2 regions of the Exiguobacterium sp. s35 genome follow, and region 2 is predicted to be linked to the other one. Evidence: riboswitches for the same ligand, from Rfam matches in the RefSeq annotation. Region 2 holds a riboswitch; the other holds the start of a gene.
What was found. Region 2 has a riboswitch for S-adenosylmethionine ahead of KNO75_RS04105 (MetQ/NlpA family ABC transporter substrate-binding protein). Riboswitches for the same ligand answer to the same signal wherever they lie in the genome.

Region 1: it holds a riboswitch for S-adenosylmethionine, as region 2 does, so the genes downstream of both, metK (methionine adenosyltransferase) here and KNO75_RS04105 (MetQ/NlpA family ABC transporter substrate-binding protein) in region 2, are expected to answer to the same signal.

What each region holds. Positions count from the first base shown of each region.
Region 1 covers NZ_JACSKI010000001.1:1,217,761-1,223,584, forward strand. Annotated here, with positions in the region: gene mnmL (tRNA modification radical SAM protein MnmL/YtqA) at 1-533, shown strand, start outside; gene mnmM (tRNA 5-(aminomethyl)-2-thiouridylate-methyltransferase MnmM) at 487-1,059, shown strand; gene KNO75_RS06305 (alpha/beta hydrolase) at 1,091-1,804, opposite strand; gene KNO75_RS06310 (GNAT family N-acetyltransferase) at 1,893-2,363, opposite strand; gene KNO75_RS06315 (hypothetical protein) at 2,528-3,049, shown strand; gene metK (methionine adenosyltransferase) at 3,093-4,301, opposite strand; SAM riboswitch class I at 4,434-4,553, opposite strand; gene pckA (phosphoenolpyruvate carboxykinase (ATP)) at 4,876-5,824, shown strand, end outside.
Region 2 covers NZ_JACSKI010000001.1:790,787-796,610, forward strand. Annotated here, with positions in the region: gene KNO75_RS04080 (hypothetical protein) at 1-685, opposite strand, end outside; gene KNO75_RS04085 (DUF302 domain-containing protein) at 785-1,168, opposite strand; gene KNO75_RS04090 (Spx/MgsR family RNA polymerase-binding regulatory protein) at 1,330-1,725, shown strand; gene KNO75_RS04095 (methionine ABC transporter permease) at 1,756-2,418, opposite strand; gene KNO75_RS04100 (methionine ABC transporter ATP-binding protein) at 2,390-3,424, opposite strand; gene KNO75_RS04105 (MetQ/NlpA family ABC transporter substrate-binding protein) at 3,436-4,257, opposite strand; SAM riboswitch class I at 4,331-4,434, opposite strand; gene KNO75_RS04110 (iron-containing alcohol dehydrogenase) at 4,476-5,492, opposite strand; gene KNO75_RS04115 (aminotransferase class I/II-fold pyridoxal phosphate-dependent enzyme) at 5,489-5,824, opposite strand, start outside.

The sequences.
Region 1 (5,824 bases), 430 kb from region 2:
AGCTCGGCCTTCAGACCATCCATGACACGACGGCGAAAAAAATCAATCGTGGACATGACTACGAGACATTTTTGAGCGGTCTTGCAAAACTTCGACGCCACAACATCCGTGTCTGTGTTCATATCATCAACGGTTTACCCGGTGAGACACTTGAGATGATGCTCGACACAGCCCGAGAAGTTGCTAAAATGGACATACAAGGAATCAAGATCCATTTACTTCACGTCTTGAAGCATACACCGCTCGCCCGTCAATACGAAAAAGGCCTACTCGACTTGATGGAGGAAGATGACTATGTCTCCCTCGTCTGCGATCAGCTCGAATGTATACCTCCCGAGGTCATCGTCCATCGTTTGACAGGAGACGGCCCACCTGACTTATTGATTGGTCCGTTTTGGAGCCGTCACAAGATGCAGGTGTTAAACAAGATCCGTGCAGAATTGGAACGACGAGATTCTTTCCAAGGAAAAAAGAAGGATGAGATGTATGGGATTAATGAGAGTACTACCTTTTGCAAAACAATTACTACATGACCACCTTGAAGAAGGTCATGTCGCCGTCGACATGACCGCCGGAAACGGACACGATACGCTGTTTTTGGCGAATGCAGTGGGCGAAACGGGTCATGTGTATGCATTTGATATCCAGTCAGAAGCGGTCGCGTCCACACGCGCACGTATACAGGAAGCCGGTCTCGATGAACGGGTATCCGTCATTCATGACAGTCACGACACGGTTCAAGCGGTCGTCGCGAACGAGACGCGCCCCATCTCCGCTGCCGTCTTCAATTTAGGTTATTTACCAGGAAGCGATAAATCAATCACGACTCACGGGAATACGACGATTGCCGCGTTATCTCAATTATTAGAGGTCATGACCGTCGGCGGCGTCATCGTCATCGTCATTTATCACGGGCATGAGAGCGGAAAAGTCGAACGGGATGAAGTGCTTCATTACGTGGAGTCGCTCGACCAAAAACAGGCTGGCGTCCTCCGCTACGGTTTCATCAACCAAATCAATCATCCCCCATTCATCGTGGCGATTGAAAAACGCGCATAAGCAAAAGGCGGCTCATTCGAGTCGCCTTCTGTCATTCTTGAATCAATTCATAAAACGTCATCAATGTCTCCGCAAACTTGGTGTTCAAACGTTCATATCCAAAATGCGGGAATCCTTCCAACCGACGGATGTACACTTGATCCCCACCAATCTTCCGGCAGACGTTTAACGTCAACTTCACGTCCGCAAATTGATCGTCTGGTGCGTAGAAACAAGCAAGCGGAAGTCGTGGTAAGTGCTTCTTCTCTTCTTGATGTTCCACGATTTCTTCTTCAATCTCTCGATATTGCGCATACGTAATCTCACCGAAGCGTGACGATTCCTCGCCTCCACCAGTGAATGTCATCATCCCGAGCGGTAAGTCTGGTCGGAAACGGTCGACAGCACTCGCGACGACTTGTTTCAATCCGCCCATTTGACGAGTGGCATGCCAATCAAATAAAGGAGAGATATACGTCAAACTCCCAAGCGGCACATCATACTCTTGCAAGAGTCGGTTCGTGAAAAGTGCCCCGAGACTGAATGCAACGACGTGGATTGGTAGTTTGTATTCCCCTGCCTCACGCAACGCTCGCTTGATGAGCTGTTTATGGTCATCTGCCGTCAATCCGACCGATTGGTCACGGACGACAATTACCTCGTACTCGTCTTGGAGTCGGCGAATAAAGTTCTCACTAATCCGAGACGTGAACTGTAGCGGGTACACGATGACGATGACCCCTTTTCGTGCTTCTTCATATGTCATGCTGCCGTCACCTCATTTATGGACTATGTGTATTGTATCAAAAAAACATCAGCCGCAACTGATGTTTGAAAAAAATCCGTCTGGAGGCTTAGCTCGGATGATATCGTAAATGAATGAGTTCCATCGGTTGGTCGTATACCTCTTCTTGGATCCGATTCACTTCTTTAAACGATTGATGCAAAAGGAAGGCAATCGCTTGGTCATTTGAATTTTCAACGTACACTTCCATCGGTTGTGTTTTTTTCGATTGGAGATAGTTTAAAAAGGCTGCCCCATATCCGTTCCGGTGATAATCAGGGTGAAGATAAAGACGAAGCATCTCCCACATGTCACCGCGATCGATGGCATGACAAAATCCGATGACATCTTCTTCGAACTCGCCGACGATAAAATATTGCTCTCGTGCTTCTTCACTCGAATTGATCGCTCGAACAATCTCTTCTTGTCGATAAGCGCGCTCCATTGCTTTCAAACGATTCAAATCATCCTCTGAAATCGTCGCAAGTGCAATCGTTCGAATTAATGCTGCATCTTCTGGAACTGCTTCCCTCATGTTCATGACAGCTTCCCCCTTTTGGCCAATCTATTTGTATCATTCCCTATCGTCACGTTTTTATCCTGCCATTCGTTTCTTTTTCATGACGATTCATAAGAAAACGTTATGTCCGCAATCGACTAGGGTATAACACTAGCAATGCCAATCACATGAAGGAGTGGAACAACATGGAACCAAAATTAGAGCATGACCCGAAAGTCGAACAAACAGAGAATCCGAACCGTCAATTTGACCAAATGGATGCAGGAGGTCCAAAAATCAGCGTTGTGACCGGGATGTTACTCGGTGCCCTCGTCGGTGGTCTCCTCGCCTTACTTAGCTCTTCGAATCGGGAGCAGACGAAACAATCGCTTACGAATGCAAAATCTTCGGTCGGAGGCATCGTGAACGAAGTCAAACAAGACCCAGCAGGGAAAGCATCTCAAGTCATTGAACAAGTAAAGACCGCTTCTGGAAAGATTCAGGAAGTCTCAACAGACGTTCAAAACGTATATGAAAAAGTGGTCGGAGAAGTCGATACAGTCAAAGAAGACGTCAATAAAATCGTCGAGACGGCCCAAGAAGCCAAATCAGATTTACAAGACATCGGTGAAAAAGTCGTCGAAGCGAAGGATACCGCGCTTGGACAAGAAAACACTTCAACTGATTCGTCATCGAATGATCATAAACAGACACCTCCAACGACTTGAACCTAAAAAAACGACCTTTCCGTGGAAAGGTCGTTTTTGTTGATTACGCGAAACGCTTCGCGCCTTCTTCAAGAACTGCTGCTTTATCTGTTTGCTCCCATGGGAGTTCGATATCTGTACGACCGAAGTGACCGTAAGCTGCTGTTTGCTTGTAGATTGGACGGCGAAGGTCAAGCATCTTGATGATGCCTGCTGGACGGAGGTCGAAGTTCTCACGAACGAGTTCAACGAGCTCTGTTTCGCTCAATTTACCAGTGCCGAACGTATCGACAGCGATTGATACTGGATGTGCTACCCCAATCGCGTAAGCGAGTTGAACTTCTGCTTTATCCGCAAGTCCTGCTGCAACGATGTTTTTCGCTACATAACGAGCTGCGTATGCTGCCGAACGGTCAACTTTTGTAGGATCTTTACCAGAGAATGCGCCACCGCCGTGACGTGCGTATCCACCGTACGTATCGACGATGATTTTACGTCCTGTAAGACCTGCATCTCCTTGTGGTCCACCGATTACGAAGCGACCAGTCGGGTTGATGAAGTATTTTGTTTCAGCATCGATGAGTTCAGCCGGGATGACTGCTTCGATGACATACTTTTTCAAGTCTTCTTGAATTTGCTCGAGTGTGATCTCTTCTGCGTGTTGTGTCGAGATAACAATCGTGTCGATACGAACAGGGTTGTTGTCCTCATCGTACTCAACCGTTACTTGCGTCTTACCATCCGGACGGAGGTAATCAAGCATACCGTTCTTACGAACTTCAGCAAGACGACGTGACAATTTGTGCGCCAATGAGATTGGAAGCGGCATGAGTTCAGGTGTCTCGTTTGTCGCGTATCCGAACATGAGACCTTGGTCACCTGCTCCGATTGCATCGAGTTCCTCTTCAGTCATCTGACCTTCACGTGCTTCGAGAGCTTGGTCAACACCTTGCGCGATGTCTACTGATTGCTCGTCAATCGACGTCAAGACTGCACATGTTTCTGCATCGAAACCATATTTCGCACGTGTGTATCCGATTTCACGGATTGTTTCACGGACAACTTTCGGGATATCCACGTAAGTTGACGTTGTGATTTCACCAGCTACGAGTACAAGACCCGTTGTGACAGACGTTTCTGCCGCAACACGGGCATTCGGGTCTTCCGCTAAAATGGCATCCAAAATCGAGTCAGAGATCTGATCACAAATTTTATCTGGATGTCCTTCAGTAACCGACTCTGAAGTAAAAAGTCGACGGTTCAATTTTGACATTCAAAAAACCTCCTATAATAAGGGTGATATGTGGACGGTACTCGTTCCCCTTACGCGTTGCTTTGGGACGGTAATGAAAAAAACCTCCCCCGATGACATACATGGGGAAAGGTTGAATCGTTCTTCCTTACCCTCTTATCGTTCGAAGCTAATGGCTTCGCTTCAGGATAGCACCTTTTCCGCACAAGACTTCATGTCGGACGGTTGCTGGGCTTCGTAGGGCCTTGTTCCCTCCACCGCTCAGAATAAGAGTATCCGTTACGAAAACCATCATATAAATGACGCTCGATTATGTCAAGGGAATCAGACGAATTCGTTAAAGTTTTCACCGACTTGCAAAACATTTCTGTTTGTGAATCGTCAAACATTTTTTTAATTCGTTTCTGTTTTTTAACACCTTGTGATAAGAGAATGTGATAAACTGTCTTTGTAAGAAAGCGCTTACTTAGAGAGAAGAAACGCTTGTGTTTGATTAGTGTGTCACATATAATTAAAAATGTCATACTGATTAATCGTAATCGCGGAAGTATGCGGATTTCATCCACATCTATTTAGGGGAAAGGTGGGATTCAGGATGGCGACAACGCTCCTGAAAATCGAAGAATTAATTAATGGTGCCGACATGAAACGGAACTTGACGGTTCCAGAATTGGTGGAAGAAGCCATCCAAAATGGTGAAGGTGTACTGACAAAAGACGGGGCTTTATCTGTCAGCACCGGTGCTTTTACCGGACGGTCACCGAAAGACAAATTCGTCGTACAAGATGAAGTCAGCAACAACCTTGTCGATTGGGGAAAAGTGAACCAACCGATCGCGGAAGAGAAGTTTTCAGCACTTCTCGACAAAGTACTCAACCATTTAGAAAAGAAAGACAAACTTTATTACCTCGAAGCGTCTGCTGGTGCCGATGAGCACTATACGTTACCGGTCCGTGCCATCACGGAATATGCATGGCATAGTCTGTTCGCAAAACAGCTATTTCTACGCGAATGGCCAACGAAAGGTGCGTTCGATCCGTTCACTGTGATTTATGCACCGAGTTATAAAGCAGATCCTGCAGTGGATGGCACGAACTCAGAGACGTTCATTCTCGTTTCATTCGCCAAGCGCACAATTCTGATCGGGGGAACAGAATACGGTGGCGAAATTAAAAAATCAATCTTCTCCGTCATGAACTTCTTGCTACCTGAGCAAAACGTCTTATCGATGCACTGTTCGGCAAACGTCAACGATGCAAACGAAACGGCACTCTTCTTCGGGTTGTCGGGAACTGGGAAGACGACACTTTCAGCTGATCCACAGCGCCACTTAATCGGAGACGATGAGCATGGATGGTCACCGGATGGGGTCTTCAACATCGAAGGCGGTTGCTACGCGAAGACGATCAACCTTTCGCGTGAGAACGAACCACAAATCTATGATGCAATCCGTTTCGGTTCATTGATTGAAAACGTCGTATTGAATGAAGATCGTACGCCGGACTACAAGAACATTTCCTTGACTGAAAATACGCGTGCGGCAT
Region 2 (5,824 bases):
ATGAGTAAAGGGTATATGGCTGAAGCGTTTTCTCATCATATCCGATGGCGAACTGCGGAGTAGGCATCTCGATTCCTCTCGGTTCAAATTGAACGATTGGATGTCTGGTTGTCTTGTCGCCAAGTTCTATTTCGAGTTCTCCAAAAAGAGCTGGTTGAATTTCAAGTAATGTATGTAAGAATGGCGTGATTCTATTTCCATCAATCTCCGCAAAATCCGCCTTCAGTAAGTTATTCTGTTCCATCGTAGCCGCCTGTTCGACTCTTGGTAAGTGTTGAACTTCAATTCCTTCGTTCGTATTCACGAAAGTTGGGAATGAATCCATCTTTTGCGCTACGAACTGATTTGTGTAGCTTTCGCGACAAACCGCATATCGTTCATCCCCCTCTAAATAGGTAACCACCTTCATCGAGTACGGATCCATGTATGGAACGACTCCCTTTCGCCCAGCAAACACTGTCTGATACACAGTGATATCTCCCTTTAGTTCAGTCGTACGTTCACCCTCACACGCCATGAGTACTTCTTTCGTCTCGTCGATTTGAACGATTTCTCCTTCTTTCGTATAACTCTCGACATTCCATTGTTTCTCGATGTAATCTAGTTGAATGACTTCTATGTCAGATGCTCCACATGCGCTTAACAAGGACGCGCCAAGTAAGATTGTCATACCACGTTTGAACATACAATCCCTCCACTTTTGATCATATTCCAATTTTACCATTATCTAACTGTCCTATACGAAAAAAATCCGCCCAAGTTTCATGAGCGGATGGTACTTCAGTTATTTACAGTGGTCGATCGCACGTTGCAGTCTAGATTCGACGTCTGCCGCGATGGCCTGTAACGATTCATCGTCAATGAGACGAATCAATGTGGTCGGTTTAGGCATGCCAATATGTGTATGATTGTCTTTTTCAAACACGGCGATTTTACATGGAAGGAAGTAACCTCCTTCTAGATGTTGCGACAGCACTTCTTTCGCCGCCTTCGGGTTGCATACTTCTAGGATGCGATACTTCCCATCGATTGCTTGACCCTTTTTCTCTAACGTTTCACTCAAATCAAAATCCCATAGCACGCCAAACGATTCTTCTTTCAACGTTTCACCTAGACGGTCGATGACGTCATCCACGGTACGTTCAGACTGTACAGTATAGTCAAACATCTTCATTCCTCCTTATGTGGTTGCTCTTGAAACCTGTACCCGTCCGAAGTCGTCTTCAATCAAAAAGAAACTGTATGTGATTTGAAACATAATCACGGTTCGTACCGTATAAAGAGAGATAATAGTTAGAACCAAACTGATGTAAAGGAGAAGTGGTTGTCGTGACGGTCACGGTATTCACGCATACGAGCTGCAGTTCTTCCAGAAAAACGATTGATTGGTTGCGGGAACAAAAGATTCCCTTCATCGAAAAGAAATTGACAGACCAAGGCCTATCCTTTGGTGAATTTAAAGAAATGTTGAGTCTGACTGAGAATGGGACGACCGACTTGTTGTCGGTACAAAAGAGTGTGTATAAGCAAGCGGCAGAGAAACTCGATGAGATGTCGATTCGTGAACTATATAGTTTTGTCGCATCAAACCCTCAAATTTTGAAAAGCCCTATCGTCTTTGACCATCATCGCATCCAAGTAGGTTTCAGTGAAAAGGAGATTCGGACGTTTATTCCTCGAAATGACCGCATCGCTGAATTAAAACGCTTGCTCCACAACGCATAAATCGTGTCGCTAAAGCGACACGATTCTTTTTTAGGCTCGTTTTAGTTTGGCTGCCAATCGGTTTCCGAATGACTGGATCGATTGAACGAGAAGGATCAGGACAAAAATCGTCACATACATGACTTCTGGTTCGAAACGAAGGTGCCCGTATTGATACGCGATATCTCCAAGCCCACCGGCTCCGACGAGACCGGCCATGGCCGTCGCGCCAATCAGACCGATCGTTGCGATCGTCAATCCGAGAACGATGGAAGAGCGTGCCTCTCGAATGAGGACGTACCAGATAATCTTTCTCGTCGAGATCCCCATCGCCTCATATGCCTCGATGACCCCGCGATCGACTTCAAGAAGAGCAGACTCCATGAGACGAGCGATATACGGCGCGGTGAAGACGATGAGTGGTAGTAGCACACCTTGTACCCCGATGGTCGTGCCCATGATGAACCGTGTGAACGGTAAGATGAAAAACAATAGAATGATGAATGGAATCGAGCGGATGACGTTGATGACGCTCGACAATCCACCATAAACGAATCGGTTCGCGAGACGCCCGTTCGGTCTCGTCAGTACGAGCAACGTCCCGAGCGGAAGTCCGATCAAGGTCGAGATAAGGAGCGCGATACTTGTCATCGTCAACGTTTGAATCGTCCCCGTCCAAATCAGGTCACCCCAGTCTGTCCAGAACTGTTGCATGGTTCGACACCTCCCTTACGTTTACGCCGCTCGTCATCAAATAACGGACAGCAAGTTCTGTTTGATCGTGATCCCCATCAAGGTGAACGAGCAGATTTCCGACAAGACCCGCTTTCAATTTCTTGATCCCGCCTCCGATGATGTTCGGTAGGATGCCGAATCGTTTCGTCAACTGGGCGAGCACAGCCTGTTCCGTCTGACTGCCGATGAACGATAGATGGACGAGTGTACCACGCGTCTGTAATTCCGACACGACTTCTTCCGGGACGTCGAGGTTCGTCTTCAAGAACCGTTGCGTCGTTTCGTGTCTTGGATTTGAAAAGACATCCAACACATTCCCTTGCTCGATGATTTCGCCGTGATCGATCACCGCAACCCTGTCACAAATTCGCTCAATCACTTCCATCTCATGCGTGATGAGAAAAATCGTCAAACCGAGCTTTCGGTTGATCTCGAGCAATAACTCTAAAATAGATTCCGTCGTCTCAGGGTCAAGCGCGCTCGTCGACTCGTCACTGAGGAGGATGTCCGGTTCATGTGCGAGCGCACGAGCAATGGCGACGCGCTGTTTTTGTCCGCCTGATAATTGTTCTGGGTAATGGTTCCGATGTTCGGATAGACCGACGATGTCGAGGTAGCGGTCGACCCGTTCACGGATGACTCCTTTCCCGAGCCCTTCGAGGCGGAGCGGGATGGCGACATTTTCTTCAACGGTCGCAGTCTTCAATAAGTTGTAATGTTGAAAGATCATCCCGATTCGCTGACGTAGCGAAGAGAGTTCTTTTTTCTTTAATTGTGTAATGTCTTGTCCCTCAATCTCAACGACACCTGTCGTCGGTCGTTCCAATAGATTGATCATCCGGATGAGTGTGCTCTTACCGGCACCGCTTCGACCGATGATGCCGAAAATCTCCCCCTTTTCGATTGTGAGGGAGACGTCTTCGAGCGCGGTAATCGTATCTCCATTGACGTGAAATTGCTTTGTGATGTGTTTCAGTTCAATCATCGAATCCCTCCTCAGAACGCTGGTACGACAGAACCATTGAATTCTTCTTCGATGAAAGTACGTACTTCATCCGAATGGTAGTATGACTTCAACGTCTCGACAACTTCATCTTCTTTATTGGCTGAACGGACAACGACATAGTTCGGGTACGGGTTATCGACCGTGTCTTCGTGGAAAAGCGCGTCTTCGTTGATTGAAAGGCCAGCTCCCATCGCGAAGTTCGTATTGATTGCTGCAAGGGCCACTTCTGGAAGCTGTGTCGGGAGCTGTGAGGCTTCGAGTTCGATAAATTCAAGGTTGAGTGGATTCTCGGCGATATCCCGTTTCGTCGCCTTATCCGTCAGACCTTCTTTCAATGTGATGAGACCAGCCGTCTCGTATAGACGGAGCGCTCGAAGTTCGTTCGCCGGGTCATTCGGTACAGCCACTTTATCCCCTTCTTTTAAATCCTTGATATCCTTCAACTTCTCAGAATACAGCCCCATCGGGAAGGCGACCGTTTTGAATACGTCGTCAATCTTGTAGCCTTTATCTGATTTTTGAAGTTCTAAGAACGAGAGCGTCTGATAACTGTTCACGTCGAGACTGCCTTCGTCGAGAGCAGTGTTCGGTGTGTTGTAATCATTGAATACTTTAATGTCGATTTCAAGCCCGTCCTCTTTCGCGAGTTCTTGCACTTTCTCTGCAATCTGCTCGTGTGGGCCACCGGTCACTCCGATCGTCAGTTCTTCCGTGCTGAGCGTCTCGCTCGCCTCGGATTGTCCACACGCGGAAAGTGCGATTGCTGCAAGGAATGACGTACCTGCCAAAAGTGTTTTTTGTTTGATATTCATGAATAGTTCCTCCTCCAAATGAAAAGCCCGCTACTCACGAAGAGCGGCGGGCACGACAAGTGAAAGTCGGACACGCTCATCTCCCAGACGTCTCGTCTGTTGGAATTAGCACCATGATCATACTGATCTGGTTGCCGGGTTTCATCGGGCCAGTCCCTCCACCACTCTTGATAAGCAATCGGTTCTATTATTTTGTTATTATATTACTGATAAAAGCATTATTTGTAAACCACTTCTTGAAGATTTATGAGAATTTCTTTTAACCGTTCTAAATCATCGAAATCACGAAATCCTTGAATCTTGATTTCTTTACGAATCAATGTGACTAATTCATCGATTTGATCAAAACGAATACCAAGTTGCGCAAGTGAAGTTGGTGCACCGATGGATTGAAGCCAGTTCTCGAGAATTACGGTGTCCTCAGATGCTACCAGTCGCTCTTGAACCACCAATCCGAACCCCACCTTATCCCCGTGTAGCCAATGATGAGTCGAGTCAAAGCGACTGAGCGCATTATGAACGGCATGCGCGACAGCAACACGTGTGCCGGCATCTCCAAACCCACCGACCGCATCACCGATTGCGAGGACGTGATCGACGATATATCGGATGTCCGTGCCGTAGCGACGGAAATCCTGTTCGCGGATCGACAGGTCCATCAACTTGCCACACTGTGCCGCGAGCGATAGCCCTGACTGAATGCCTGCATCCCTTGATGTCGTTCCGCTAATATATCGGGCCTCGTACCACTTTGCGACCGTATCGATCACGCCAGCCTTGAAATAGTCGTAAGGTGAATCACGTAACAGTCGTTCATCCGCGATGACGCGCTCGATGACGACCGGAAATGTGTCGTAACGGATATATGACCCTTCCTCAGTGTAGATGACGCTAAGCGGTGTGAAGGCGGCACAGTTTGACACGAGTGTTGGGACGACAATGAGCGGTACGCTCTGAGAAGCCGCGATTCGTTTTGCTGTATCAATCAATTTGCCGCCACCAACGGCAATCCATACGTCAGGTCGATAACCGTTCAACCGTTCAACTTCCTCGTCTGAACATTCTCCGGTAAATCGTACGCTCGGGAGATCCGCGAGGCGAGGCGACACGCGCACCGCCTTGCTATACCCCCTCTCCCCTCTCAAGACAAGCGCCTCCCGCTTCCCGATACGCGCGGGAAGATTCTCAAGTGCGTCTTTCGAATGATCGTACTCAAGTACCGCCTGACGAATCATAGATGAACCTCCTCATAAGCCGCGAACAATTTCTCGATCCGCTCTACCGCTTCATCAATCTTCTGTTCAGACGATACGAGACCGAATCGGATGTGGCGCTCCCCCTCTGTTCCGAAGAAATAGCCTGGTGTGACGGCGACGCCCGCCTCGTGGAGTAACTTTGTCGAGAAAGATTTTGCATCTCCCTCAGGCACTTTCGCCCATACAAAGAAGGAACCCTTCGGCGCCTCAATGTCCCACCCGGCACGGCGTAATCCGTCAATCAGTCGGTTTCGTCTTGTTTCATAAAGCGACGCGAGGTCGTCACGGAGTTCGCGAGGTGACTCGAGCGC